One region of the Streptomyces sp. NPDC060002 genome, then DNA from elsewhere that is predicted to be linked to it. Evidence: riboswitches for the same ligand, from Rfam matches in the RefSeq annotation. Region 1 holds a riboswitch; each other region holds the start of a gene.
The links. A riboswitch is a leader RNA that binds a small molecule or an ion and turns the genes downstream of it on or off. The one in region 1 is predicted to bind thiamine pyrophosphate.
Positions count from the first base shown of each region.

Region 2: linked by a shared signal. The riboswitch ahead of ACFWBD_RS11325 (thiamine ABC transporter substrate binding subunit) and the one ahead of thiO (glycine oxidase ThiO) in region 1 are both predicted to bind thiamine pyrophosphate.
Region 3: linked by a shared signal. The riboswitch ahead of thiC (phosphomethylpyrimidine synthase ThiC) and the one ahead of thiO (glycine oxidase ThiO) in region 1 are both predicted to bind thiamine pyrophosphate.

Region 1 covers NZ_JBHWUW010000090.1:606-10,419, forward strand. The annotation lists gene bfr (bacterioferritin) at 1-321, opposite strand, end outside; gene ACFWBD_RS39520 (sulfite oxidase-like oxidoreductase) at 519-1,151, shown strand; gene ACFWBD_RS39525 (deoxyribonuclease IV) at 1,174-2,052, opposite strand; gene pknB (Stk1 family PASTA domain-containing Ser/Thr kinase) at 2,097-4,037, opposite strand; gene ACFWBD_RS39535 (thiazole synthase) at 4,175-4,969, opposite strand; gene thiS (sulfur carrier protein ThiS) at 4,973-5,173, opposite strand; gene thiO (glycine oxidase ThiO) at 5,206-6,372, opposite strand; TPP riboswitch at 6,370-6,480, opposite strand; gene ACFWBD_RS39550 (hypothetical protein) at 6,532-6,882, shown strand; gene ACFWBD_RS39555 (NAD(P)/FAD-dependent oxidoreductase) at 6,960-8,162, shown strand; gene ACFWBD_RS39560 (Rv2175c family DNA-binding protein) at 8,222-8,587, shown strand; gene thiE (thiamine phosphate synthase) at 8,665-9,312, shown strand; gene metF (methylenetetrahydrofolate reductase [NAD(P)H]) at 9,401-9,814, shown strand, end outside.
Region 2 covers NZ_JBHWUW010000009.1:59,417-69,230, forward strand. The annotation lists gene ACFWBD_RS11290 (ABC transporter ATP-binding protein) at 1-103, shown strand, start outside; gene ACFWBD_RS11295 (hypothetical protein) at 85-1,599, shown strand; gene ACFWBD_RS11300 (VOC family protein) at 1,713-2,132, shown strand; gene ACFWBD_RS11305 (LOG family protein) at 2,168-3,295, shown strand; gene ACFWBD_RS11310 (LAETG motif-containing sortase-dependent surface protein) at 3,458-4,174, shown strand; gene ACFWBD_RS11315 (ABC transporter ATP-binding protein) at 4,286-5,305, opposite strand; gene ACFWBD_RS11320 (ABC transporter permease) at 5,306-6,976, opposite strand; gene ACFWBD_RS11325 (thiamine ABC transporter substrate binding subunit) at 6,952-8,064, opposite strand; TPP riboswitch at 8,155-8,260, opposite strand; gene rlmN (23S rRNA (adenine(2503)-C(2))-methyltransferase RlmN) at 8,315-9,421, opposite strand; gene ACFWBD_RS11335 (DUF4265 domain-containing protein) at 9,522-9,814, opposite strand, start outside.
Region 3 covers NZ_JBHWUW010000005.1:170,418-180,231, forward strand. The annotation lists gene ACFWBD_RS07505 (metallophosphoesterase) at 545-1,630, shown strand; gene ACFWBD_RS07510 (hypothetical protein) at 1,847-2,722, shown strand; gene ACFWBD_RS07515 (VWA domain-containing protein) at 2,906-4,462, opposite strand; gene thiC (phosphomethylpyrimidine synthase ThiC) at 4,676-6,502, opposite strand; TPP riboswitch at 6,495-6,684, opposite strand; gene ACFWBD_RS07525 (YibE/F family protein) at 7,567-9,021, shown strand; gene ACFWBD_RS07530 (SsgA family sporulation/cell division regulator) at 9,182-9,628, opposite strand; gene ACFWBD_RS07535 (IclR family transcriptional regulator) at 9,729-9,814, opposite strand, start outside.

The DNA of each region.
Region 1 (9,814 bases):
CACCTTGATCCCGCGCTTCAGCCGGTCGATCGCCTCGACCTCCACCTGGCGGTCGGCCTCGAACATCTCCTTGACCGTCTGGCCGACCCGCACATGGAAGAGCCGCTGGTAGTTCGGCAGCCCGTCCAGGAACAGGATCCGGTCGGTGAGCACCTCGGCGTGCTTCATCTCGTCGAACGACTCGTGCCGGGTGTACTTGGCGAGCTTCGTCCAGCCGAAGTTCTCCTGCATCTTGGCGTGCAGGAAGTACTGGTTGATCGCGGTGAGCTCGCCGGTGAGCTGCTCGTTGAGGAACTCGATGACCTCGGGGTCGCCCTGCATCGCAGAGGCTCCTTCCGCATGGGGATCGGGGTGGGGAATCGGGGAGGCTGCCGCCGAATGATTGCACCGGTGTCGAAGATCGTCCAGTAAGTGCGTACTTAGTAAGTTAGTGCATGCTTAGTAGCACTTGCCCGATTCGGGATATGCCCGGTCATCGCTGGTCATGTGCACCGTCCAGGGTCTGTCAGGATGGAGTCATGGGTCAGCCGGTGGAGCGCGAATCTGGAGAAGAAGCAGTGTCCGAGCTTCCGCCGGGACAGCGACTTCAGCGGGGATGGCCCGTCACGCACTACGGTCCGGTGCCCAAGTTCCGGCCCGAGCGCTGGGAGTTCAGGGTCTTCGGCGCCACCGCCGACGGCGAGAAGCGCTGCTGGAACCACGAGGAGTTCACGGCCCTTCCGTACGCGTCCGTCGTGGCCGATCTGCACTGCGTGACGAAGTTCAGCATGCTCGGCGCCGAGTGGGGCGGGATCCCGGCCCGCACGATCCTGGAGAGCGCTCCGCCCGCCCCGAACGTCACCCATGTGATGGTGTGGGCCGAGTACGGCTTCAGCTCGAACCTGCGCCTGACCGACTTCGCCGCCGAGCGCACGATCTTCGCCACCCACAAGGACGGCGAGCTGCTCACCGCCGAGCACGGCTTCCCGCTGCGGCTGGTCGTTCCGCACCTCTATGCCTGGAAGGGCCCCAAGTGGGTCCGCGGTGTCGAGTACATGACCGCCGACCGCCGCGGTTTCTGGGAGGAGCGCGGCTACCACAACCTCGGCGACCCCTGGAAAGAACAGCGCTACTCGTACCAGGAGGGGCCGGGAGACGGCCCGGAGCTCTGATCCCCCCGGTACGGCGGGAGCGTCAGCCGTCCCGGAGCTTCTTCAGCCGCTCCACGTCCGCCGCGTGCCCCTCCTTGCCGCCGGGCGTCTCGATGACCAGCGGTACGCCCTCGGTGGCCGGATGCGTCATCAGCGCCCGGAACGGGTCCTCGCCGATGTGACCCGCGCCGATGTTCTCGTGCCGGTCCTTGTGGGCGCCGACCACGTCCTTGGAGTCATTGGCGTGGATCAGCTTCAGCCGGCCCTCGCCGACCGTGTCCACCAGCAGACCGAGGGTCTGGTGCATCCCGGCCGGGCCGGTCAGATCGTGCCCGGCCGCGAAGATGTGGCAGGTGTCGAGGCAGACGCCCAGCTTGGGATGGGCGTCCAGCGCCTCGAAGTACGGTCCGAAGTCCCAGGTCCTGGAGCAGAGCGAGGCGCCCTGTCCGGCGGTGGACTCGAGCAGCAGGAACGGGTCGTCGTCGTGGGTCAGCTCGTCCAGCAGCGGCAGCAGGTACTCACGCACCTGCTTCAGCGCCACGGACCGGTCCCGCCCGCCCGTCGCGCTCCCCGTGTGCACGACCACGCCCAGCGCGCCGATCTCCCGCCCGCGACGCAGTGAGTGCCGCATCGACTCCACCGACCGCTCGGCCGTGGCCTCGGTGTGCGAGCCGAAGTTGATCAGGTACGGCGCGTGTACGTACGCCGGGACCGACCGTGTCGCGCACGCCTCCCGGAAGGCCTCGTCCTGCCGCGGGTTGCCGACGGGAGTGGCCCAGCCGCGCGGGTTGGCGACGAAGACCTGGACCGTCTCGGCACCGAGATCGTGCGCGTACGACATGCCCACGTCGTGCAGACCGCCGGCCACGGGGACGTGACCGCCGACGGGGTTGCGGGAGGGGAAGGGGACTCGAGAACTCACCCGTTCAGGGTGTCATGCCCCGCGCACCGTCCCGCACCGCCCGGTCACCGGATGGTGATCGTGATCGTCGATCCCTTGGGCGCCGTGTCGCCGGCGTCCACGGACTGGCTCTTCACGGTGTCGCCGAAGATCCCGAGCAGTCCCCGGTCCTCTTCGACCTCGAACCCGGACTGCTCCAGGAGCGACTTGGCGTCGTCGACGCTCGCGCCGACCACGTCCGGCACCTCGACCATCTCCGGTCCCTTGGACACCGTCAGCGTCACCGTGTCGCCCTCGGCGGCCTCGCTGCCCTCCTCCGGGGTCTGCGTCGCGACCAGGCCCTTGTCGAACTCGGAGTTGACCTGCCCGGTGGCGACCTTCACCTTCAGGCCGGCCTCCTCCAGCTCGGCCTTGGCGTCGTCCAGGGCGTCACCGGTGACGTCCGGGATGTCGACCGGGCTGCCCTTGCTGACCACGATCGCGACCGCGGTGCCCGCGCGGCGCTTCGTGCCCGCCTCCGGGTCGGTGCTGATCACGAAGCCCTTGATGACGTCGTCGCTGAACTCCTTGGTGACCAGACCGGGCTCCAGGCCGTCCGTCTTCAGCAGTTCCTCGGCCTTGTCCAGCCGGGAGCCCGACACATCCGGCACCTTCACGATCTCCGGGCCGTCGGAGACGGTGAGCGTCACGGAGTCGTGCTTGCGGATCCGGGCGCCCGGGTCGGGGTCGGTGTCCATGACGGTGCCGCGCTTCACGGTGTCGCTGTGCTGGTGCCGCACCTTGCCGACCTCGAGGCCGGCGGCCTCCAGCCGGGTCCTGGCCTCCGCCTCCTTCTGCGTCAGCACCGCGGGGACCTTGGTGAACTGGCCGGAGTTGATGTACCAGACACCGGCGCCCACGCCGAACACCAGCAGGACGGCGGCGATGAGCGCGACCACCCCGCGCCGGGGCCGCGCGGAGCGGCGCCGGGGCGGCAGGGGCGGCCCGCTCTGGAAGCGCGAGGTGCGGTTGAGCGGGTCCTCGCCGTCGGCGGGGTCGTCGTCGTTGACGGGCAGCGGACGGGGCACGGTGAGCGAGCGCGGGATCACGCTCGTGCGGTCGTCGGCGTTGTCGTGCTCCGCGGAGACGGCCTGCGGCGGCAGCGCGTCCAGCTGGTCCACGCTGAGCGGAGCGCGTGCCTCCCGTACCCGCCCGAGCAGCGCGACGGCGTCGTAAGGCCGGACGTCGGGGGTGCGGGCGGTGGCCGACGCCACGAGCTCGTCCAGCTCGAACGGCAGCCCGGGAACGAGGGCGGACGGCGGCGGAACGTCCTCGTGGAGGTGCTTGTAGAGCACGATCGCGGGGGAGTCGCCGTCGTGAGGTTTCTCACCGGTGAGCATCTCGTAGAGCACCACCCCGCACGCGTACACGTCGACGCGGGGGTCGGCGGCACCGGGCTGCTCGATCTGTTCGGGAGCGAGATAGGCGACGGTGCCGAGCACGGCTCCCGTGGTGCTGGTCACGGTGTCGACGGACCGCACCAGTCCGAAATCCGCGACCTTGACCCGCCCGTCGTCCCCTATGAGCACGTTCTCGGGCTTCATGTCCCGGTGCACGAACCCGGCCCGGTGCGCGGCGCCGAGCGCGGCCAGCACGGGCTCCAGGATGTCGAGCGCCGCCCGCGGCTGGAGCGCCCCGCGCTCCCGCAGCACATCACGCAGCGTGCACCCGGCGATGTACTCCATGGCGAGATAGACGTACGACCCGTCGGCACCCTGGTCGAACACCTGAACGACATTCGGGTGGGCGAGCCGGGCGACGGACTTCGCCTCCCGGATGAACCGCTCGACGAACGCCCCGTCGGCGGCGAGCGCCGGGTGCATCACCTTGAGCGCGAGCACGCGGTCCAGGCGGGTGTCCACGGCCCGGTAGACCGTGGCCATCCCGCCGACCGCGATCCGCGCCTCTACGCGATACCGGCCGTCGAGCAGCTGCCCGACCAGAGGGTCCTGAAGGGTCGTGTCCACGCAGGTGAGTCTACGAGCCGCCGCTGACACCTCCGCCGGTTCCACCGCGATCGCAGCGCTACTGGAGCCGACCTGTGACGCAACCCACGGGGTCCGCGACTCCCGTATCCGCAGACCGGAGGGTAGCGGGGCGGCGGTCAGAAAGCGGGGCGCTCGGGGTCCAGCACGGCCCGGCCCTCCACGGGCGAGGACGCCTCCGCGAAGTAACGGGGCGGGATCCGTCCGGCCAGCCTGGCCAGCCTTCCCGCCTCGACGCCGGCCCGCATGGCCGACGCCATCCGCTCGGGATCCCGCGCCCGCGTCACCGCCGACGCCAGCATCACCCCCGCACACCCCAGCTCCATCGCCAGCGCCACGTCCGACGCGGTGCCCGCCCCCGCGTCCAGAATCACCGGCACGCGCGCGTGCTCGACGATCAGCTGGAAGTTGTGCGGGTTGCGGATGCCCAGGCCGGAGCCGATCGGAGAGCCCAGCGGCATCACCGCCGCGCACCCCACGTCCTCCAGCTTCCTGGCCAGCACCGGATCGTCGTTCGTGTACGGCAGCACCGTGAACCCGTCGTCCACCAGCGTCTCCGCCGCCTCCAGCAGCTCGACCGGGTCCGGCAGCAGCGTGCGCTCGTCGGCGATGACCTCCAGCTTGATCAGGTCGGTGCCCAGTGCCTCCCGCGCCAGCCGAGCCGTCAGCACGGCCTCCCCGGCGGTGAAGCACCCCGCCGTGTTCGGCAGCACCCGGATGCCGAGCCGCTCCAGCACCGACAGCACGGAGCCGTGCACCGAGGGGTCCACCCGGCGCATCGCGACCGTCGTCAGTTCGGTCCCGGACGCGACCAGAGCCCGTTCCAGCACCTCCAGGCTGGGCGCACCCCCCGTACCCATGATCAGACGGGACGAGAAGGACCTGCCTCCGAGGACGAAGGGATCGTCGGCCATGGCTCAGCCCCCCTGGACCGCGGTGAGGACTTCAACCCGGTCACCGTCGCGCAGCGCCGTGGACGGCCACTGCGCGCGCGGGACGACGGTCTCGTTGAGCGCGGCGGCCACCCCGGAGGGCGCCGGCGTCAGGGACCGTACGACGCTGTCGAGAGCGGTACCGGCAGCGAACTCCCGCCGCTCCCCGTTCACCGAGACGTTCACGGGCGCGTTCCTGCGTGCGTTTTCCTGGGCGTTCATGCGGGCTGCTCCGAGCGTGCGGCGGCGGCGAAGCGCCGGGGCGTGAAGGGACGGGCCTCGTCCGGGAGCTCCCCGGTGGCCAGGGCATGCGCCATCGCGTCACCCGTCACCGGCGTCAGCAGCACGCCGTTGCGGTAGTGCCCGGTGGCCAGCAGCAACCCCGCCAGCTCCGTCGGCCCGAGCAACGGCGCGTTGTCCGGGGACCCGGGCCGCAGTCCCGCGCGCGTCTCCGTGAGCGGCAGTTCGGTGATCCCCGGCACCAGCTCATGGGCGTCGCGCAGCAACTCGTACACGCCCCCCGCCGTCACCGTCGTGTCCCAGCCCAGCTCCTCACTGGTCGCGCCCACGACCAGCTCGCCGTTCTCCCTGGGGACCAGGTAGACCTGGCTGCCGCGCACCACGGCCCGCACGGTCCGGCTCAGGAACGGCGCGTACCGCGGCGGTACGGTCAGCCGCAGTACCTGGCCCTTCACCGGCCGCACGGGAGGCAGCACGTCCTGCGGCACCCCCGCGAGCCGTCCGCTCAGACTGCCGCCGGCGAGCACCACCTGCCCCGCCTCCAGGGCCGTGCCGTCCCCCGTGACGACCCCCCGGGCGCGCTCGCCCACGACGGACAGCCGCTCGGCACGCACGCGGTGGAAGGCCACCCCGGCCCGCTCGCACACGGCCACCAGTGCCCCGGTCAGCCGCCGCGGGTCGATCTGGTGGTCGCCGTCCACCCGCAGCCCGCCCCGCACCCCGGGCGCCAGCAGCGGCTCCAGACGGCGGCACTCGCGCCCGGACAGCCACTCCGACTCCAGCCCCGACTGCCGCTGAAGGGCGTGCAGTTCGCGCAGATGGGCACGGTCGTCGGAGTCCAGCGCCACCGCGAGCGTGCCGCAGCGCCGGTAGCCGAGGTCATGCCCGGTCAGCTCCGTCAGCTCGGCCGCGAAGTCCGGATAGCGGCGGGCTGAGGCCAGGTTGAGGCCGAGCAGGGTCTGCTCGCCGTGGTGCAGTTCCGTGACGGCGGCCAGCATCCCGGCCGCCACCTGGGCGGCCCCGCCGCCCGGCGCCGGGTCGACCACCGCCGTGGTGAAGCCGCGCTGCGCGGCCCGCCAGGCCGTGACAAGGCCGATGATCCCGCCCCCGATGACGAGGACGTCTGACGTACGTGGAGACGACATGGGCGTCCAGCCCCTCCCTTCGCCGGCATGACCCGGATCAGGTTCGACGGTCGGAGGCCGCCAGCCTCCCTCTCAGCCCGGTGCGTCCGGACTCCCGCGTGTGCTCTAGGTTGGCCACCCTAGCCCGTGGTCCGGCGCGTCTGTAAGGGAGCCTTCGTCATGGCCCGCTCGTTGGACGGCCTCGTCCTCGCGCCCGTCGCCGACCAGGCCCCGGGCCAGGTCGGCACCCGCACCCGCTTCGCCTACCACGAGCGCGGCGGCGAGATCTGGGCGGAGTACACGGGCGGTGACGTCGTACGCGGGCATCTGGTGGGTACCCGCGAAGGGGACCGCCTCGACTTCCGGTACGTACAGCTCAAGCACGACGGGACGACGTCCTCGGGGCACTGCGTCTCGACGGTCGTGGAGCTCGCGGACGGACGGGTGCGGCTCGAGGAGACCTGGGCGTGGGAGTCGCAGGAGGGCAGCGGCACCAGCGTTGTGGAGCAGGTCACGGCGCACGACCACTGACTGACGATTCGTCAGCCGCCTAAGGTGATCAGGTGAGCGAGCAGAGGCAGGAAGAAGGCGGCCCGGCCGGGCGGCGCGTGGTGGTCGTCGGCGCGGGCATGGCCGGGGTGCAGACCGCCGTAGCGCTGCGGGAGCAGGGCTTCGACGGCACGGTGACGCTGATCGGCGCGGAGCCCCACCAACCCTACGACCGGCCCCCGCTGTCCAAGGCCGTCCTGCTCGGCAACGCCGAGGGCTCGGCCTTCGACGTCGACTTCGAGGGCCTCGGCATCGAGCTGGTGCTCGGCCGCGAGGTCAGCGGTCTGCGTCCCGCCGACCACGAGCTGGACACCGAGGCCGGGCCTGTCCCGTACGACGTCCTCGTCCTCGCCACCGGCGCCGAACCGATTCGGCTGCCCGGCGCCGAGGGCGTGCCCGGCGTGCATCTGCTGCGCACCCTGGACGACGCCGAACGGCTGCGGCCCGTGCTCACCCGGCAGCACGACGTCGTGGTCGTCGGCGCCGGCTGGATCGGCGCCGAGTTCGCCACGGCCGCGCGGGAGGCCGGCTGCGCGGTCACCGTCGTCGAGGCCGCCGACCGGCCGCTGGCCGGGGCCCTGCCCGCCGAGGTCGCCGCCCCGATGGCCGCCTGGTACGCCGACAGCGGCATCGATCTGCGCACCCACGCGCGCGTGGAGCGCGTCGAGCCCGGCGCGGTCGTCCTGGACGACGGCTCCCGGCTGCCCGCGGGCGCGGTCGTGGTGGGCATCGGCGCCCGCCCCGCCACCGCCTGGCTGGCCGGCTCCGGCGTCGCGCTGGGCGCCCACCGAGAGGTCGTGGCCGACGCCCAGCTGCGGACCTCCGTGGCCGATGTGTACGCGGTCGGCGACTGCGCCTCCTTCCCTTCGGGGCGGTACGGCGAGCGGCTCCTGGTCCACCACTGGGACAACGCCCTCCAGGGGCCGCGCACGGTCGCCGCGAACATCGTCGGCGCCGCCACCGACGAACCCCTGGCCGTCTACGACCCCGTCCCGTACTTCTGGTCCGAGCAGTTCGGCCGCTTCGTCCAGTACGCCGGGCACCACGCCGACGCCGACCGCGTCCTGTGGCGCGGCGACCCGTCGGGCCCGGCCTGGTCGGTGTGCTGGCTGCGCGAGGACCGGCTGGTCGCCCTGCTGGCCGTGGGCCGGGCGCGCGACCTCGCCCAGGGCAGGCGGCTGATCCTGGCGGGCACGACCATGAATCCGCGGCTCCTCGCGGACCCGGCGAGGCCGATGAAGGCGGCGACGGCCGCGACCTGAGTGCCTGGTCGGACCGGCCCGGCTTCCGACTGTCAGCGGCAGATGGCAGGCTTGTTCCCGTGACCGAGATTGACGCAAAGACCGATGCCCTCGTCCCCGCCTGGCTCACCGTGCCGGACATCGCGGAGATGCTCGATGTCGACGTGATCCGCGTCCGACAGCTGATCAAGGACGGCCAGCTCATCGCCGTACGCCGGGGAGAGAACCGTGCGCTGCACATCCCCGCCGCCTTCATCGACGAGGACAAGGTGGTGAAGGGCCTGGTCGGGACCCTGACCCTGCTGCGGGACGACGGCTTCAAGGACGAAGAGATGATCGAGTGGCTCTTCACCCCCGACCCGAGCCTGCCCGGCACGCCCGCGCAGGCCCTGAGTGAGAATCGCGGCACGGAGGTGAAGCGCCGCGCCCAGGCGCTCGCCGTCTGAACCGCGTATTCGAACCGACACATCCGGCGTACGGGGGCGCTCGCTCCCGTACGCCACCGCCCCGGGGGGACCTTCGCATGCCCGACACCGCCCGCACCGGCCTGGCCGGCGCCCTGCTGTACCTCTGCACGGACGCCCGTACCCGCCAGGGCGATCTCCCGGAGTTCCTGGACGCGGTCCTCGCGGGCGGCGTCGACATCGTCCAGTTGCGCGACAAGGGCATGGAGGCGGCCGAGGAGCTGGAGTACCTCGAGGTGTTCGCGGACGCCTGCGCCCGGCACGGCAGGCTGCTCGCGGTCAACGACCGCGCGGACGTCGCGCACGCGGCCGCCGCCGGCGTGCTCCATCTCGGCCAGGGAGACCTGCCGGTCCCCGCGGCCCGCGCCATCCTCGGCGAGGACGTCCTCATCGGCCGCTCCACGCACACGGAGGCGGAAGCCGGGGCCGCCGCGGTCCAGGAGGGGGTCGACTACTTCTGCACCGGCCCGTGCTGGCCCACCCCCACCAAGCCCGGCCGGCCCGCCCCCGGCCTCGACCTGGTCCGGCACACGGCCGCCCTGGGCACCGACCGCCCGTGGTTCGCCATCGGCGGCATCGACCTCGGCAACCTGGACGAGGTGCTGGCGGCGGGCGCCCGCCGGGTCGTCGTCGTCCGGGCCATCACGGACGCGGACGACCCGGGTGCCGCGGCGGCGGAGTTCGCCGAGCGGCTGCGCGAGGCGTGACGTCCAAGGGATGGACAACAAGTCGACAATCCGGGCAAATTTCCCGCATCCGGTTGGGGGACCGCCCGCCCCTGGCTAACCTGCGGGTATGGCCCTAGGAACCGCATCCACCAGGACGGACCGCGCGCGCACCGTGCGCGACATCCTGGCGACCGGCAAGACGACGTACTCGTTCGAGTTCTACGCGCCGAAGACGCCCAAGGGTGAGCGGAGCCTGTGGAACGCGCTGCGCAGGGTCGAGGCGGTCGCCCCCGACTTCGTCTCGGTGACGTACGGTGCCGGCGGCTCCACCCGGGCGACGACGGTCAGGGAGACCCAGCAGATCGTCGTCGACACCACCCTCACGCCGGTCGCGCACCTCACCGCCGTGGACCACTCCGTCGCCGAGCTGCGCAACATCATCGGCCAGTACGCCGACGCCGGGATCCGCAACATGCTCGCCGTGCGCGGAGACCCGCCCGGCGACCCCATGGGCGCGTGGGTGCCGCACCCCAAGGGGCTG
Region 2 (9,814 bases), on a different contig from region 1:
CCGCACGGTGACCCTGATGGACGGCCGCCGGGTGAAGACGGTCCAGCTGCCGCCGGTCACGGAGCCGGAAGGCCGGGGGGCCGCGTGCTCGCTCGCCGTCTGACGCGCAGCGCCCACCCCGCCGTCCAGCTCCGCCGCCTCCTGGTGGCGACGGCCTCGGCGGGCACCGGCTTCCTCCTCCTGTGCACCCTCGGCCGCGCTCTCACCCACCCCGAGGCCCCGGCCGCGTCCGTGCTCCGCCTCGCCTGGTGCGCGGTCCCGCTGGCCGCGACGGTCTACTTCGCCCTGGCGGTGGCCCGCACCGACCCCGGCACCCGCCCGCGCCCCGGCCTGGCGGCGATCGGCCTGGGCCCGGCCCGCCTGATGGCCGTCTCGGCGATGACGACGGCCCTGTCGACGCTGCTCGGCTCCATGCTGGCCCTGCTGCTCTTCCTGCACCTGCGCGGCGACCTCGCGGGCATGCCGTTCGACGGAGCGGCCGACGACTTCCTGGCCGCGAACCAGCCCCTTCCGCTGCCGGCGTCCCTGACCCTGCTGGCGCTGGTCCCGGTGACCTCGTCCCTCGCGGTCGCCCTGATGCTCCGCCCGAGGGACACCCGTGTGGCGGCCCAGGCGGCCCCGAGGCTGCTCGGACGGTTCGGCGCGTTCGGGAGGACGGGGCCGGGCGACAGATTCGGCGAGTACGGCCGCTACGGGGCGAGGACCAGGAGCGCCCGGCCGACGCTCCCGGCGGCGGACGCCCCCCTCGCCGAGCCGGCTCCCGACCCCGCGGCGGACGGCCTGCCCTCCCGCCCGGCTCCGGGCGCGCATCCCGCCGCGGCGGCTGCCGACCTGACGGCGAACGGCATCCCGTCGGCACCGGGCACCACGACCCTGCCCGCGGCCGCAGCCCCTGTTCCGGTCAACGGCACGGCGGAGACCTCCGCCGACGGCATCCCTGGGATCCAGGCACCACCACAGGCGAAGACCCCGACGCAGACACAGACGCGCCCGCCCCACCCCACCGCCCTCCCCTGGGGCATGGCCCTCCTCGCCGCCGGCCTGGCCGTGGAGGCGTACGCGAACCGCACCGCGAACCCGAGCACCCTCCCCCTCCCCGGCGGCCTCCCCACCGGCCCCGCCGCGGTCCTCCTCGGCTGGACCCTGACCGCCGTGGGCCTCGCCCTCGCCGGCCCCGGTCTCACCCACCTCTGCGGCCGTCTGCTGCAATCGGCCCGCCCCGGCGCCCTCCGTCTCCTCGCGGGCCGCGGCCTGATGCAGGAGGCGGACCGTATCGGACGGCCGCTGGGCGTGGTCTGCGCGGTGGCGTCCGGCGCGTTCACGATGGCCGCGCTGTACGACCCGGCCGACCCGGCCTTCGGCCCGCTCACCACCCTCGGCGCCCTGGTCGTGGCGGGCTGCACGGTCGCCACGCTCCTGACCGCGGCCGTGGAGGCGCGACAGGTCCGCGCCGACACCACCGCCGCTCTGCTCCGCCTCGGCGCCCCGGCGAAGACGCTGCGCAGCGCCGCCGCCCTGCGCACCGGCGCCCTGCTCGCCCTCTTCGTCCCGCTCACCCTGATCGTGGCCGAACTGGCGGCTCTCCCGCTGACCCGCTGAAGCACGCCCGCGCACAAAAAAGATCCCCGCCCCGCGATGAGTTCCGCACGGCCCCCCGGTCTACCCCGTCGAACGCCCCACACCAGCAACGCGAATCCCCTGGGAGAGACCCGATGACCACCCCGGCCTATCAGCAGATGATCTTCGTGAACCTGCCCGTGAACGACCTCGAGGCCTCGAAGAAGTTCTTCACGGAGCTCGGCTACACGATCAACCCGCAGTTCAGCGACGACAACGCGGCGTCCGTGGTGATCAGCGAGACGATCGTGGCGATGCTGCTCACCAAGCCGTTCTACTCGACCTTCACCAAGAAGGAGATCGCGGACGCCTCGAAGACCAGCGAGGTCCTGATCGCCCTGAGCGCGCAGAGCCGCGAGAAGGTCGACGAACTCGTCGACAGGGCGCTCGCGCTGGGCGGTTCGCCGAGCGGCGAGACGCAGGACATGGGCTTCATGTACGGCCGTTCCTTCGACGACCTCGACGGTCACACCTGGGAGGTCGTCTGGATGAACCCGTCGGCCATCGAGAGCTGACCCACCGCTCGTCCGGCGCTGCCTAGCATGGGCGGGTGCATCCGACGACACCCGCCCAGCCGTTCGACGGCTCCCACGACCGTGAGATCGAGTCCCTCGCCGAGTTCGACGAGGTGGTCGCCGCCCACGGCACGCTCTCCCACTTCCGCGTCCAGTCCGTCGACCTGACGGCCCGTACGGACGCGCTCCTCGCCCTCGACACCTCCGGCGCCGTCTTCCTCGGCTGCCCGATGGACCCGGCGGCGGCCACGAAGTCCCGCGCCTCCGGCGCCTTGGTCTTCCCGCCCGTGCCGGGTCTGTCCTTCGACCCGTACCGCGGTTTCGTCTACTCCCCCGACGAGTTGTTCGCGTCCCTGGACGAGGGTTACGAGGCGACGCCGGACGCCCTCACGTACGCGTGGTTCCAGCGCACGAAGACGGACGGCGACATATTCGGCTCGATGCTCCGCTCGATCCACGACGACGCCATCTCCGACGCGCTCGACGAACTCCTCGTCGACGAGCGCGTGGTGGGTGTCATGGGCGGCCACGCCATGGCGCGCGGCACGCAGGCCTACGCCGGCGCGGCCCGGCTCGGCCGTGCACTCGCCCGGGCCGGGCTCATGGTGGCGACCGGTGGCGGACCCGGCGCGATGGAGGCGGCGAACCTCGGCGCGTACGCGGCCCCCTTCGACGACGAGATGCTCGCGGGCGCCCTCCGACTCCTCGCCAGGGCACCGAAGTTCACGCCCTCCGTCACCGACTGGGCGGCGGCGGCCTTCGAGGTGCGGGCCAAGTGGCCGGGCGGCGGCCCCTCGGTCGGCATCCCCACGTGGTTCTACGGCCATGAGCCGCCGAACCCGTTCGCCGCGCACCTCGCCAAGTACTTCTCCAACGCCACCCGCGAGGACGGTCTGCTGGCCCGCTGCACCGCGGGTGTGGTGTTCCTGCCGGGCGCCGCCGGGACCGTACAGGAGATCTTCGACAACGCGACGCCCAACTACTACGGGTCGCGGGGCGAGCCGACGCCGATGGTGCTCGTGGACCGGGAGCACTGGACTCGACGGCTGCCCGCCTGGCCGCTCTTGCGGTCACTCGCCCGGGAGCGGTCCATGGAGTCCCGTATCGCCCTCGTTGACCGGATCGAGGAGGCTCCGGAGGCGTTGAAACGTCTCGGTGGTTAATAAGCGGGCAAAGCCAGCCGCTCGGAGGCGTCCCCGCATTGACACTTCTTATGAAACGCTTATAGACCTGTGGGTCTGCTGGGGATGGTGACGCACTCGGCTCACCGGGGGCGCCATCTTCCCCTCCACCCCCCGCAGTTGCGCTTCCCGTAAAGGACAAACGTGTCCCTTTCCCGCCGTACCGCCGCCCGTTCGGTGCGCATGCTCGGTGTCACCGCCGCCTCCGCCGCCCTGGCGCTCAGCGCCGCCGGCACCGCGCTGGCCTGCGACATCAGCGAGTTCTCCGCCACTGCCGCCTGTGACGGCACGAAGGGCGTCATCACTGTCACCGACAAGGACCCCTCGGGCGTCCCGGCCGAGATCACCGTGTTCCTCGAGAACAACGGCGGCGATCTGAGGCAGGTCGGTGTGGCCCAGACCGTCAAGGGCTCGGCCAAGGGCGTCACCGTGTCCTTCGCCGAGGACTGGGAGCCGAACGCCGAATACCGGATCCACGTCAAGGCCGTCGACGGCGTCAAGGTCGTCGTCGACAAGGACATCCCCGGCAACCTGACCACCCCGTCCAAGGCCTGCGAGGCCGACGACACCTCCACCCCGTCCACCACCCCGTCCTCGACGCCGCCGGACAGCTCCACCACTCCGCCGCCGGCCGAGACGACCACTCCGTCCCCGTCGCCGTCCGACTCGGCGAGCGACAGCGCCGCGCCCGCGCCCTCCGCGAGCAACGCCCCGTCGGCCGCGGTCCAGGAGTCCAACCTGGCCGAGACCGGCGCGAGCTCCAACACCGGCCTCGTCGTCGGCATAGCGGCCGTCCTGGTCGCCGTCGGCGGTGGCGCGGTGTTCTTCGGTATGCGGCGCCGCGGGTCCAGCCAGCGCTGACCCGCACGACCGACCGGCCCGCCGGACGCACAAGTGTGGCCCGCCCCTCTCTCCGGGGCGGGCCATCCGCATGTCCCGTGCCCTCGGTTGGACTTCGCCCGCCGTCGGTGGTCAGTCCAGTACGACCGTCTCGGTCGCGTCGAAGGACACTCCCACCACGCTCCCGACCTCCGGCGCGTCCCGCAGCGTGCACGCCGCCTCCAGTCTCGGCGCGCCCTCCGGCTGTAGGCGCACGGCGACATGGGTGCCACGGAAGGTACGGGCGGCGACCGTGCAGCGCAGTCCCTCGTCCGCACCCACCAGGCGCACACCGGCGGGCCGGACCAGCAGCATGCGCGCCCCCTGCCCCGACCCGGCCGGCACCGGCACCTTGCCCCACGGCGTGACCGCGGCCTCCTCCGTGACGGTCGCCTGCACCACGTTGTCGAAGCCGAGGAATCGCGCCACGAACGCGTCCGCCGGCCGCTGCCACACCTCGAGGGGCGTCCCGGACTGGGCGATCCGCCCGTCCCGCATCACCACGACCCGGTCGGCGAGCGCGAACGCCTCGCCCTGGTCGTGGGTGACCGCGAGCACGGTCGTCCCCAACCGGCCGAACAACTCCCGGAGTTCGACGACCAGGCGCTCCCGCAGCGACCGGTCGAGCTGGCCGAGCGGCTCGTCGAGCATCAGCAGCCGAGGACGTGGCGCGAGGGCCCGGGCCAGCGCCACCCGCTGCTGCTCCCCACCGGAGAGCGCGGCCACGGCACGGCCCGCGGCGCCCGGAAGTCCGACGAGTTCGAGCAGCTCCGCCACCCGCTCGCCCTGCCGGGCCCTGGACATGCCGCGCATCCGCAGCCCGAAGGCCACGTTGCCGCCCACGTCCCGCTGCGGGAACAGCTGATGGTCCTGGAACATCAGCCCGAGCTCCCGCTTGTGCGCGGCCACCCCCGCCTGGTCGCGCCCGTCGAGCAGCACCCGCCCTGCGTCCAGTGGCTGGAGCCCGGCCACCGCCCGCAACAGCGTCGACTTGCCGCTGCCGCTCGGCCCCAGCACACACACCACCTCGTGCTCGGCGACCGCGAGATCGACGGCGTCGAGCACGGGCCGCTCACCGAACCGCACGGTGGCGCGCTCCAGTTTTAGCAGCATCTACAACTCCCCCGTCCGGTCGGTCCGCAGTCGCTCCAGCACCAGCAGCGCCACCACGCACACCACCATCAGAATCGTCGAAAGGGCCATCGCCTGCCCGTAGTTGAGCTCGCCGGCCCGCCCCAGCAACCGCGCGACGGCGACCGGCAGCGTCGGGTTGTCGGGCCGCGCGATGAACACCGTCGCCCCGAACTCCCCCAGCGACACCGCGAAGGCGAACCCGGCCGCGACGAGCAGCGCCCGCCACACCATCGGCAGGTCGACCTCCCGCCACACCCGCCACGGCGAGGCCCCGAGCACGGCCGCCGCCTCACGCAGCCGCTGGTCCACCGCCCGCAGCACCGGCAGCATGGTCCGTACGACGAAGGGGACGCCGACCAGCGCCTGCGCGAGCGGCACGAGGATCCACGTACCGCGCAGGTCCAGCGGGGGCTCGTCGAGCGCGATCAGGAACCCGAAGCCGACGGTCACCGCGGAGACTCCCAGCGGCAGCATCAGCAGCGCGTCGAAGCCGCGGACCAGCCGGCCGGCGTCCCGTCGGGTGAGCGCGGCCGCGGCGAGCCCGCCGACGACCACGGCAATCGCGGTCGCGGTCGCGGCGTACTGCAGCGAGTTGCCGACCGCCTCGATCGGCGGGACCAGGAAGACATTGCCGTCGTCGCTGGTCAGCGCCCGGTAGTAGGCGAAGTCGGGCGCGTCGAGCGAGCGCTGCGCCAGCACCGCCAGCGGCAGCACCAGCAGGACGGCGACCGTGCCGAGGACCCCGGCCAGCAGCGCCCACTGCCCGGCGCCGCGCGGCCGCCGCGCCGTCACCGACGCGTCCACCAGCCGCAACGCGGTCTCCCGCCGCCGTACGGCCCGGGCGTGCACGGCGAGGATCGCGCCGACGGCCATGAACTGGACGATCGTGAGGACGGCGGCCGTGGACAGGTCGAAGATCTCGGAGGTCTGCCGGTAGATCTCCACCTCGAGGGTGGAGAAGGTGGGACCGCCGAGGATCTGCACCACGCCGAAGGAGGTGAAGGTGAAGAGGAAGACCATCAGCGCGGCAGCGGCGACGGCGGGCCCCAGGGCGGGCAGGGTGACCGTGCGCCACGCCGTGAGCCGGGACGCGCCGAGCATCCGCGCCGCCTCCTCCTGCCGGGGGTCGAGCTGCGACCACAGCCCGCCCACCGTGCGGACGACGACCGCGTAGTTGAAGAAGACGTGCGCCAGCAGGATCGCCCACACCGTGGTGTCCAGCCGTACGCCCCACAGGTCGTCGAGCAGTCCGCCGCGCCCGACGAGCGCCAGGAACGCCGTGCCGACGACGACCGTCGGCAGCACGAACGGGACGGTGACGACGGCGCGCAGCACCTGCTTGCCCGGGAACTCCAGGCGGGCGAAGACGTACGCGGCGGGCAGCGCGACCAGGAGCGTGAGCGCGGTGGAGGCCAGCGCCTGCCAGGTGGTGAACCACAGGACATGCCGGATGTCGGACTGTGCGAGCACGTCCCACAGCCGCCCGAAGCGCAGGCCTCCGTCGGCGCCGAGTCCCCGGGAGACGATCGCGGCGACCGGGTAGGCGAAGAAGACCGCGAAGAACGCGACGGGCACGGCCATGAGCCCGAGCCGCGCCGCGTTCCCCGCGCGGCCTTCGCGCCCGGTCACTTCAGTACGAGCGAGGTCCATGACTTGACCCAGTCGTCACGGTTGTCGGCGATCTTCGCCGGGTCCAGGGTCTCGGGGTCCTTCGCCTGCGGCCCGAACTCCGTGAACTCCGCCGGGACCTCGGCCCCCTTCCGGACCGGGTAGACGAACATGTTGAGCGGCATGTCCTGCTGGAACTCCGCGGTGAGCAGGAAGTCGAGGAGCGCCTTGCCGCCCTCGGGGTTGGCGGCGTTGCTCAGCAGACCCGCGTACTCGACCTGACGGAAGCAGGTGCCGGTGGAGACGCCGGTCGGGGCGGTGGTCGGCTTCGGGTCGCCGTAGATCACCTCGGCGGGCGGCGAGGAGGCGTACGAGACGACGAGCGGCCGGTCGGCTCCCGCCTTCCTGCCGCCCGCGGACCCGGAGAACTCCTCGTTGTAGGCCTGCTCCCAGCCGTCGACGACCTTCACGCCGTTGGCCTTGAGCTTCTTCCAGTAGTCCGCCCAGCCGCCCCCACTCTCGGCTTCGCTCGACCGGGAGGTGCCCCCACCGCCGTACTTCGCGGCCGTGCCCAGCAGGAAACCGAGACCGGGCGAGGAGGTGGCGGCGTTCTCGGTGACCAGCAGGTTCTTGTACGCGGGCTTCAGCAGGTCGTCGAAGGAGGCGGGCGGGGTCAGCTTGTGCTCGCTGAAGTACGCCTTGTCGTAGTTGACGCAGATGTCGCCGGTGTCGACGGGCGTGACCCGGTGCTTGCCCCGGTCGGTCCGGTACGCGGGCAGGACCTGGTCGGAGCCCTTCGCCTCGTACGACTGGAACAGCCCGTTGTCGAGGGCCCGCGACAGGAGCGTGTTGTCGACGCCGAAGAAGACGTCGCCCTGCGGGTTGTCCTTGGTGAGAACGGCCTTGTTGACGGCCTGACCGGCGTCGCCGTCCTTGAGGACCTTCACCTGGTAGCCGGACTGCTTCTCGAAGTCCGCGAGCACGCTCTTGGAGACGGCCCACGAGTCGTGGCTGACGAGGGTGACGGTCCTGGAGCCCGCCGTCGAACCGTCGTCGTCCGACGATCCGCAGGCGGACAGGGTGACGAGGCCGAGGCCGACGGCCGCGGCCACGAACGTCCTGGTGTGCACTGGATTCCTCCTGGGGTTGACCAGGAAGAGACGCGGCCCTGCCCGGACGCCGGCGGAGGGTTCCGCCGGCGCCCGGGCAGGGCGCAACAGCTTGAGTGATGACCGAACTTCCTACCCAGAATGACCTGGGCAAGGTTCAGAGGGTCTGCGGACTCTCCCGCACTCTCAGCGCTGTGGCGCTCCCCTGTCGGAATATGAAGATGTACTGATACGGATGTACTGATACCCGATAGCTGATATCGGGGTCAGACTACCGCTCGGTGGCCGCGAGCTGACCGCACGCCCCGTCGATCTCCTGGCCACGGGTGTCCCGGACCGTGACGGGCACCCCGTGCGCGGCGATCGCCTCGACGAACGCCTTCTCGTCCTCGGGCCGGGAGGCCGTCCACTTCGAACCCGGGGTCGGGTTGAGCGGGATGAGGTTGACGTGCACGGGCTTGCCGCGCAGCAGCCGCCCGAGCCGGTCACCACGCCAGGCCTGGTCGTTGATGTCGCGGATCAGCGCGTACTCGATGGACAGCCGGCGCCCGGACCGCTCGGTGTACTCGAACCCGGCGTCCAGCACCTCGCGCACCTTCCACCGCGTGTTCACGGGGACGAGGGTGTCGCGCAGCTCGTCGTCCGGCGCGTGCAGCGAGATCGCGAGCCGGCACTTGAAGCCCTCGTCGGAGAACCGGTGGATGGCAGGCACCAGCCCGACCGTCGACACGGTGATGCCGCGCTGCGAGAGCCCCAGCCCGTCCGGAGCCGGGTCGGTGAGCGCGCGGATGGATCCCACGACCCGCTTGTAGTTGGCGAGAGGCTCGCCCATCCCCATGAAGACGATGTTGGAGAGCCTGGCAGGACCCCCGGGCACCTCCCCGTCCCGCAGCGCCCGCATCCCGTCGACGATCTGATGCACGATCTCGGCGGTGGACAGATTGCGGTCAAGACCCGCCTGTCCGGTCGCACAGAACGGGCAGTTCATCCCACACCCGGCCTGCGAGCTGATGCACATCGTCACCCGGTCCGGGTAGCGCATCAGCACGGACTCCACGAGCGTGCCGTCGAACAGCCGCCAGAGGGTCTTACGGGTGTTCCCCTGGTCCGTCGACAGATGCCGGACGACCGTCATCAGGTCCGGCAGCAGCGCCTCACGCAGCTTCTCGCGCGCACCGGCGGGGATGTCCGTCCACTCCGCCGGGTCGTGCGCGTAGCGCACGAAGTAGTGCTGCGACAGCTGCTTGGCACGGAACGGCTTCTCCCCGATCTCCGCCACGACCTCCTTCCGCTCGGCGGGCGAGAGGTCGGCGAGATGCCGCGGCGGCTTCTTGGCTCCGCGGGGGGCGACGAAAGTGAGTTCTCCGGGCTTCGGCATAACCCTTCCAGTGTCGCAGATCGAATGGCATGGCCCAGGCGGCGAGCCAGGCAGCGTGATCGCTGCCGGTCGGGCGCGGAGAACCGCGCACTCGTGGGGGTCAGGCGCTCCACCACTCGTCGGTGCCGCAGCCGACTTCGTAGTGCCACCAGCCCTCCTCCTGCCCGTGGGCCAGAAGTGCCTTGATCCCGGCGAAGTCCGCGTCGGCCGGAGCGGTCAACGCCACCATGGGAAAGTCGTCGCTGAAGACCTCACCGCCGAGCGCGAACCCGGAGAAGCGCTGGTGGACCGCCTGAGGGCTCGGCCCCAGCGGGCCGGTACGGACCGGCAGCACCCGGATCGTGCAGGCGCCGGAGGCGCTGACCCGGCCGACGGCCCAGTGGAGCCCCTCGG
Region 3 (9,814 bases), on a different contig from region 1:
GGAGCGGCGGCTTGTTCGGGGGGCGGTGGTTCGGGGGGCCGATGGGGGCTGTGGGGCGGTGAGGTCCGTTCGCGGTGGCTTGGGCGGGAGGGCCGGGGGAGGTCGGACGGGCCGGGGGGGCCGGGCAGTCCGGGGCGGATCGGGCGGATCGCGTCAACGAAAGTTGGCGGGAGGCACGTACGGGCGGTTTACGGCAGTGCCGGAGACATCGGACGTCGCTTCGGCCACAGCCGTCCGATCGGCCTTGCGCCGGCCGCCGAAATCGCCCCTGCCCGGCCGATGCCGTCCCCCGGTCCGTCCGACGGAGCAGCCCGCGAGGGTGAGGTGCGGGTGCGGGCAAGGTACGCGCCGGGTGAGGGCGGGCTGCCGAAGCCCGGCCCAATCGGGGCGAAAGCCGCGATGAACTGGAGTCTTGCTCCGATTCACCACCCCTGGGTCATCACACGGCACGATCCGCATTCCTATGATGGACGCACGGCACCGCGGGCCGCTGCGACCAGGCAGCCCGAAGGGTGCAGATGCGGCGCGATGGTGGAGGGGTCTGATGACTCAGGGGGCCGGTCAGGGACCCGAGGTGGAGCGGACGGCGACGTTGCGCGACTTCCGGGTGCCCGCGTACGTCCATGAGACCGGTCCGTACGACCCCGGCACAGACCCGGGCAATGCCGCGCCGCCGCTCGAGGAGCCGCTGGAGCACCCGGACGGCTACACGCCGACCCAGCGCGACCTGCCCGTCATCAGTCGGCGCGGCGACACCCTCCAGGTGGCCGTGGACCCGGAGGCCGTGCAGGCCCCGCTGCCCGCGACCGGTCCGGGACCGCTGTTCGTCGTCGGCGACGTCCACGGCTACCTCGACGAACTGGTGGCCGCACTCCAGGAGAAGGGCCTGGTCGACTCCGCCGCCAACTGGTGCGCGGGCACGGCCCGGCTGTGGTTCCTCGGTGACTTCACCGACCGCGGCCCGGACGGCATCGGCGTCATCGACCTCGTCATGCGGCTGTCCGCCGAGGCCGCCGCGGCCGGCGGGTACTGCAAGGCCCTCATGGGCAACCACGAACTGCTGCTGCTCGGCGCCAAGCGCTTCGGCGACACGCCCGTCAACTCCGGCGCGGGCACCGCCACCTTCCAGGCGGCCTGGCTGCTCAACGGCGGCCAGAAGTACGACATGGACCGTCTCCAGGACCACCACCTGCAGTGGATGGCCCGCCTCGACGCGGTCGAGGAGGTCGACGGCCACCTGCTCGTCCACTCCGACACCACCGCCTACCTCGACTACGGCGACTCGATCGAAGCGGTCAACGACACCGTCCGCGAGACGATCACGCGCAACGACGCGGACGAGGTGTGGGACCTGTTCCGCAAGTTCACCAAGCGCTTCTCCTTCCGCGACGAGGGCGGCGCCGACGCCGTACGCTCCCTGCTCGATACGTACGGCGGCACCCGCATCGTTCACGGCCACAGCCCGATTCCCTATCTGCTGGGCGAAGTCGGCTCCGAGGACGGCGAGGACAACGGCGGTCCGCACGTCGAGGGACCGCACGTCTACGCGGACGGGCTGGCCATCGCGATGGACGGCGGCGTGACGATGGCCGGAAAACTGCTGGTCCAGCAACTGCCCCTGGAAATCTGAGCGTTCCCGGGGCGGTTCCCGGGTCCACTCCCGGGGCAGAAGTACCCCACTGTGGATCCGTCGGCGACACCGCAGGCCAGAGGCCAATTTCGGCAAACCCCCTGTCACCCCATGCCGTCACCGCTCTACCATCGGGTTATCCGTAGCAGGCTCCCCTCCGTTTCTGCCCGACGGCTCGTTGGCATGCGAGCCCCAAGCCCTACGGAGCATCGGGGGATGCAGATGAACAGCGTTCCGCAGCACCTGAACAGCGAGGACCGCCAGGAGTACGAGCGGATCCTCGACGAGGCGCTGCGCTCCGCCCCACACCACCCGGAACTGGCCGCAGTCGGACAGCGGCTCAACCCCGAACAACTGCGCACCATGGCGCTCAACGCCTCCGCACTCATCACGGTGGCCGCGGCGGCCGAGTACCAGCACTACGTGAAGGTCCGCGAGGAGCTGCGCCACCCCGCGCCGGCCACCCCGTCGTCCACGTCCGAGACCGGCTCCGCGGAGCCGGGCGCGGCCGCGATGGGGCTCGCCACCACCATGGGGGAGGCGGCCCAGGCCGCCGAAGCCGCCGGGGCGGGTGCCGTCGCCGCCGTCCTCACCCCCGTCCTCGCCGGGACCGCCGCGGTGATATTCCTGCTCGTCGGCTACCTCCTCAGGGCACTCGACCCCGAGCAGGCGTTCGCCCGGACCATGGTCGCCGCCGGCTGGACGTTCGGGGCGGTGGCCGTGGCCGCGATCCTCGTCGCCACCGTCGCGCTGCTGCTCACCGCCCTGCGCAACCGGCCCTCCCTGGAGGCCGGGCCGTACGGCGAACTGAGCGAGGAGGTCGACCAGGCCAGGGAAGCCTGGCGAGAAGCCCTGCTGGAACGCGGCATCCTGCCGTTCCTCCAGAAGGCCCTCGCCAGCCCCGGCACGGCGGCCGCCCTGCACACCGAGCCGGCCCGGCCTGCCCCCACCGGCCGCCTCCCGAAGATCGGCTACGACCGCCCTGGCTTCAGCAGCCCGGACGACGGGCGTTCGACGGGCCCGCGCCCGAGCTTCAGCAGCCCGGACTACACCAGCCCGGACTTCGGCGGCCCGGAGCACCAGCCGGAATAGGCACTCGGCTTGCGCCCCCGCCGACCCCGCCGAGGGGAGCGCAAGCCGTACGCCGGGCGCCGGGCGGCTCCGGTGGAGAGCCGGCCTGCGGATCAGTGCTGCCCTGCGGTGCTCAGTGGTGCGCCGTGCCGGACGGAGTCACGGGGGTGGGCAGCCCGGAGTCGTACGTCCGGCCCAACCGGGTCAGAGGATGCCTGCCCGGCCGGCCGCGGTGATCCAGCTCGGGAACTCGGACAGCAGCCGGTCGTAGAGCTCCTGGTCCGGGACGGTGCTGATGTCGTCCACGGAGAAGAACCCCACGTTGTCGACGCGGCGTCCGGGCAGCGTGTCGAACCGCTCCAGGACCCCGTAGTTGGACCGGCCGAGCCCCACGAACTGCCAGAAGATCGGCTCCTCGACCGCCGCCCGCAGCTCCCGCTCGATCGCCGCGTCGCGGTAGACCCCTCCGTCGGAGAAGAACAGCACCAAGGTCGGGGCGGCTGCCGGATTCTCCCGGACATACGACCTGACCTGGGCAACCGCCTTCTGTTCCTCGTTCTGGATGCCGACCGAGCGCATGTCGACCTGCCCCGGTTCCATCCCCTTGCGAGGCTTCTTCCCGCGCCGGAACAGACTGATCTCACCCACCCGCACATGCAGCCGCAGCCACTCGGGTAGCTCGCCCAACCGCAGGTCGGGAAGGCGGGCGGCATCGCTGGCGAAGGTCCAAGCCTGCATCTCGCCGTCGTCGTCGAGCTGCGCCGCCACCGCCGCCATCCGCTCCACAACGTCCGCCACCACACCCCGTGAGTACAGGAACGCCATGGACCCGGAGGCATCGAGGACGAGCACGATCCGCGCGCTGATCCCCACCGCCCCCCGCTTGCTCAGACTGACGGCCACCTGCTCCTTGCGCAGCGACAGCCGCTTACGCATGTCGACGGGAAGCAGTTCCTCCCCCTTGGTCAGACGGGGACCGGACGGTGAGGTGGTGGTCGGCGGGGTGCTGGTCGGTGGGGTGAGCGCGGGCGAGGTGAGGGCAGGTGGGGTGGTGGCCCGGGGGGTAACCGCAGGTGGGGTGACCGGCGGGCGGTTCGGCGGAGCGACCGGCGGGCGATTCGGTGGGCGGTTCGGCGGAGCGACCGGCGGGCGATTCGGTGGGCGGTTCGGCGGAGCGACCGGCGGGCGATTCGGTGGGCGGTTCGGCGGAGCGACCGCCTGCTCAGGCTCGTCGTCGACCGTGATCCCGAAGTCCGTGGCCACCCCCGCCAGCCCGGAGGCGTACCCCTGGCCGACCGCCCGGAACTTCCAGCGCCCCTCGCGCAGATACAGCTCACCGGCGATGAACGCCGTCTCCGTGTCCGCCTGCATCTCGAAGCGGGCCACCTCGGAGCGCCCGTCCCCGCCGAGCAGTCTCAACGTCAGGCCGGTCACCTGGCCGAAGGTGCCGCCGTCGGCCGACGCGCACAGCACCACCCGCGTGATGGCGCCCTCCAGCGAGCGGAGGTCCACCTGGACGGTGTCGGTCATGACACCGGATTCGCTCCGTTTGCCGACGTGCCGCACGGCGCCGGACGTGTGCAGCGGCTGGTTGTAGAAGACGAAGTCCCCGTCGTCACGTACCCGTCCGTCCTCCGCCAGCAGCAGCGCCGAGGCATCGATGTCCGGCCCACCGGCCCCCTCGGCCCAGCTGAGTTCGACCCGTACGTCCGGCACGTCGACCGGAAGATTGGCACCCTTGCTCAGGGATCGCGCTGTCATGAAGCCCAGTCTGCCGAGCCGACGCCCTGAGGCAACCGAACGAACGCGATGGTCTCCTCCTGTCGGTCGTCGTCGAGCCAGCAGGCCGCATCCACCTCGGCATCCATTCCCGGCTGCACTACGGATGCCACAAAGTCGTCTCCGTCGGTGACGACCGCTCATGGCGCTGTCCCCCGGCGTCGGATCTCGGGGGACAGCGCCGATCCAGGGACGTCAGTCGGCCAGCGGCAGGTACACGCGGTTCCCGCCGGCCGCGAACTCCTTCGACTTCTCCAACATGCCCTCGGCGATCTCCTCCGCCGAAGCCCCGTCTGCCGCCCCGGCGCCGAAGCGCTCGTTGATGCTCTGACTGATCTTCATCGAGCAGAACTTCGGCCCGCACATCGAGCAGAAGTGCGCCGTCTTCGCCGGCTCCGCGGGGAGTGTCTCGTCGTGGAACTCCCGTGCGGTGTCCGGATCGAGGGCGAGGTTGAACTGGTCCTCCCAGCGGAACTCGAAGCGGGCGTCGGACAGCGCGTCGTCCCATTCCTGCGCGCCGGGGTGCCCCTTGGCGAGGTCGGCCGCGTGGGCGGCGATCTTGTAGGTGATGACGCCCGTCTTGACGTCGTCCCGGTTGGGCAGGCCCAGATGTTCCTTGGGCGTGACATAGCAGAGCATGGCCGTGCCCCACCAGGCGATCATCGCGGCACCGATACCGGAGGTGATGTGGTCGTACGCCGGCGCGACGTCCGTCGTCAGCGGGCCGAGCGTATAGAACGGAGCTTCATCGCAGATCTCCTGCTGAAGGTCGATGTTCTCTTTGATCTTGTGCATCGGGACATGGCCCGGGCCTTCGATCATCGTCTGAACATGGAAACGCTTCGCGATCCGGTTGAGTTCCCCGAGTGTCCTCAACTCCGCGAACTGCGCCGCGTCGTTGGCGTCCGCGATGGAACCCGGCCGCAGACCGTCTCCCAGCGAGTACGTGACGTCGTAGGCGGCGAGGACCTCGCAGAGTTCCTCGAAGTTCTCGTAGAGGAACGACTCCTTGTGGTGCGCGAGGCACCAGGCCGCCATGATCGAGCCGCCGCGCGACACGATGCCGGTCTTGCGGTTGGCAGTGAGCGGGACGTACGCGAGGCGGACGCCGGCGTGGACCGTCATGTAGTCCACGCCCTGCTCGGCCTGCTCGATGACGGTGTCCTTGTAGATCTCCCAGGTCAGTTCCTCGGCGCGGCCGTCGACCTTCTCCAACGCCTGGTACAGCGGCACCGTGCCGATGGGGACGGGGGAGTTGCGCAGAACCCACTCGCGGGTGGTGTGGATGTTACGGCCGGTCGAAAGGTCCATGACCGTGTCGGCGCCCCAACGGGTCGCCCAGGTCATCTTCTCGACCTCCTCCTCGATGGAGGACGTCACCGCCGAGTTGCCGATGTTGGCGTTGACCTTCACCAGGAACCGCTTGCCGATGATCATCGGCTCGATCTCCGGGTGGTTGACATTGGCCGGCAGCACGGCGCGGCCCGCCGCGATCTCCTCACGCACCACCTCGGGAGAAACCTTCTCCCGGATGGCCGCGAACTCCATCTCGGGTGTGATCTCCCCCCGGCGCGCATACGCGAGCTGGGTGACCGCCTCGCCGTCCCGGCCGCGGCGCGGCAGGCGCGGCCGGCCGGGGAAGACCGCGTCGAGGTTGCGCAGACCGCCGCGCGGTGAGGTGTGCTTGACGCCGTCGTCCTCGGGGCGGACCGGACGGCCCGCGTACTCCTCCGTGTCGCCCCGGGCGATGATCCAGTTCTCGCGCAACGGCGACAGACCCCTGCGGACGTCGGTCTCTACGAGCGGATCGGTGTACGGGCCGGAGGTGTCGTACAGGGTGACCGACTGCCCGTTGGTGAGGTGCACCTGACGAACTGGCACCCGGAGATCGGGGCGGGCGCCCTCGACGTACCCCTTGTGCCAGCCGATGGACTTCCCGGCCTCCGAGTCGTTGACGTCGACCGTGCTTTCGCCGGTCGCGTTATGCGTGAAGGCAGGCGTGCGTGCGTCCTTGTTGGTCATGAGACCTACTCCCTACGCCGGCATTACCCGGTAACAGGTTCGGCGGTCGACGCAGCGGCTACCGCCTGCCGACGTTTCATGTGAAACATCACTCGATTCGAGAGACGTTCCACGTGAAACATCGCGAAGACGGAGGTCAGCGCCCTCTCAGCCCGGTGCTCCGAGCTCCCGCGTGTGCAAAGGTTGTCTCCACGCTAGCGTCAATTCTGGCGCGGTGAACAGAGGGCCCGTGTCGTTCTTGCGATGATCGGTCGGTGACCACGACACACCAGCCCCCGTATCCGCCGCCCGAGCCGCCCCGCCGACCGGGCGCCGGCAGCGGCCCCGGCGATGGCTCCGGCAGCGGCCCCGGCGATGGCTCCGGCAGCGGTGCTGGCAGCGGCAGCGGTTCTGGCGGCGGCAGCGGTTCTGGCGGCGGCCCCGGAGGCGACCGCGACTTCAGTGATGGTCACGATCAGCCGCGTAGCCCCGGCCGCGGTCCGGGATACGCCGGCGGGCTCGGCGGGCTGAGGCGCGTCGGGACTCCCGGCGGTCAAGGATCCGGCTCCGGTGGAGGCCCCGGGCCAAGGCCAGAGCCAGGGGTAGAGCCAGGGGCAGGGGCAGGGGCAGGGGCAGGGGCCCTGCCGAGGCCGGGAAACGGCCGCGGTTACGGAAACGGTCATGGGCCCGGGCCCGGGCCCGGCCGGGGATACCAGAGCGGGCAGGGATACGGGAACGGGCAAGGGTCCGAGAGCGACCGGGAGTTCGGGAACGACCAGGGATACGGAAACAGCCACGAGTACGGGGCCGGACCCGCGCCCGGTCAGGGGTACGGCCCCGGCCATGGTTCCGGTCCTCGTCCTGGCCCGGGCCCTCGTCCTGGTCCTGGTCCTGGTCCTGAGCATGGCCCTGGTCCTGGTCCTGGTCCTGGTCCTGGTCCTGGTCCTGGTCCTGGTCCTGGTCCTGACCATGGTTCTGGTCCTGACCATGGTGCTGGTGCTGGTGACAGATACGGCTTCGACCGCGAACACGGTCATGGGCAGAGCCACGACAGTGGTCATGGTGGCGGCCCCGGGAACGGTCCCATCACGGGCCACGACGGCGGGCACGGCCATCTCCCGGGCCATCTCCCGGGAGATGGGCACGGCTCCGGTTCCGGTTCCGACGGCGGGCACGGTTCCGGTTCCGACGGCGGGCACGGGCATTCGCACAGCCACAGTCACGGCCCGGCCGCCCCCGTCTCCCAACACCTGCGCAAGGTCATCGCGGCCATCATCATCCCGTTCGGGGTCGCGGTGCTGGTAGGGCTCGTGGTGCTGTGGCCCGGTGGAGCCCCGGCGCACGAACGCACCGGGGTCGGCTTCGACCGGCAGACCCAACAGGCCACGGTCACCGAGGTCGTGAGCGTGAGCTGCGCGTCGGTGAACGCCTCGGGCGACACCCCTACCGGCGACACCTCCACGGCCGAGGGCTCCACCGCGCAGCAGCAGGCGAGCGGCGCCTGCAAGCGGGCCACGATCCGGGTGGACACCGGCGACGACAAGGGCCGTACGTTCACCGAGATCGTCCAGCCGGACCAGTCACGGCAGTTGGAGCAGGGCGAGAAGGTCGTGGTCGCCTACGAGCCCTCCGCGCCGAAGGACCTGCAGTACTCGGTCACCGACGTGAACCGCCGCATCCCCATGGCGGTCCTGGCCATCATCTTCGCGGTCGCCGTCGTGGTCGTCGGGCGGCTGCGGGGCGTCATGGCGCTGGTCGCGCTGGCCATCAGTTTCATGGTGCTGAACTTCTTCGTCCTGCCCGCGATCCTCCAGGGGTCGAACCCGCTGGTCGTGGCGGTGGTGGGATCGAGCGCCATCATGCTGATCGCGCTGTATCTCTGTCACGGGCTATCGGCCCGCACCTCCGTCGCGGTGCTCGGCACGCTGATCTCCCTGCTGCTGATCGGCATCCTGGGCTCGGTGTTCATCGACTGGGCCGCGCTGACCGGCAACACGGACGACAACACCGGTCTGATCCATGGTCTGTACCCGTCGATCGACATGAGCGGTCTGCTGCTGGCCGGGATCATCATCGGCTCGCTCGGCGTCCTCGACGATGTGACGGTCACTCAGACCTCTGCGGTCTGGGAACTGCACGAGGCCAACCCCGCGATGGGCTGGCGCGGCCTGTACCGGGCCGGCATCCGCATCGGCCGCGACCACATCGCGTCCGTGGTCAACACGCTCGTCCTCGCCTACGCCGGTGCCGCGCTGCCGCTGTTGCTGCTCTTCTCGATCGCGCAGAGCAGCGTGGGCTCCGTCGCCAACAGCGAACTGGTCGCCGAGGAGATCGTGCGCACGCTGGTGGGTTCGATCGGCCTGGTCGCCTCCGTGCCCGTCACGACGGTCCTGGCGGCCCTGGTGGTCTCCGCCGACCGGCCAGGCCCTGGAAAGGCGCCCGTGACGGCTCCGGAAGCGACTCCTGCGGTTCCGGCGGTGGCGACGGCCGCGGGCAGCACCCAGGCCCGGGGAGGCCGGGGCAGGCGGCGCAAGCGCTGAGGCGGGAGGGCGCCCGAGTGCCGACAACACCGACCCGCTCGGGCGCACGCCTCACTCTTCCCAGTAGGTCGTCCAGCGCCTGCGCCACCAGCTGAAGAAGCGTTCCTGCACAACACCGAACGTGGCGAAGCGTTCCGCCACCACTCGCTTCACCCTCACGTCAGCCGGCGCTCTGCTCCTCCGCCAGGATCCGGTCCAGCGCCTCGTCCAAATGCGCGTCGAAATCGGCTAGAGCACCCTCCTGGCCCAACGGAACCAGCTTGTCGGTGCGATCGAGGAACGCCACGAGCGGGGCCGCCGACGACCGGAACAGCGCCTGGTCGCCGCCGACCTGAAGCCGGATCAGGACCTCCCCCAGCACATCGGGATCCACCGGCGAGACACGGACGTCCCCCTCGCCGCACGGCCTGCCCACCCCGTCGATGAGCAGCTCGCGCCCGAAGGCCCAGGTCACCGGGGCATCACCGGGCAGATGGAAGGTGAGTCGCACGGCATACGGATCGCATGACTCGTAACCCAGCTCCACCGGAATGCGGAACGAGAGCTCCTCGGAGACGAGGAAGCTCATCATGACCTCTGCCTGTACTGCCTGTACGGACTCGCGCATCGCCTTACCTCGTCATTTGCCGCCGCCTGGCCGGGAATGGACCTTCTGACACTGCACGCATCTTGCTGAAAGTACACAACAGATCACAAGGAGTGAGTTTTCAGATACTGATAGAGATCGCCAGCGATCCCAGCAGCCGTCCGACCTCGCTCTGAAGTTGCCGCGCCGCCGGCAACAACCGGTCGG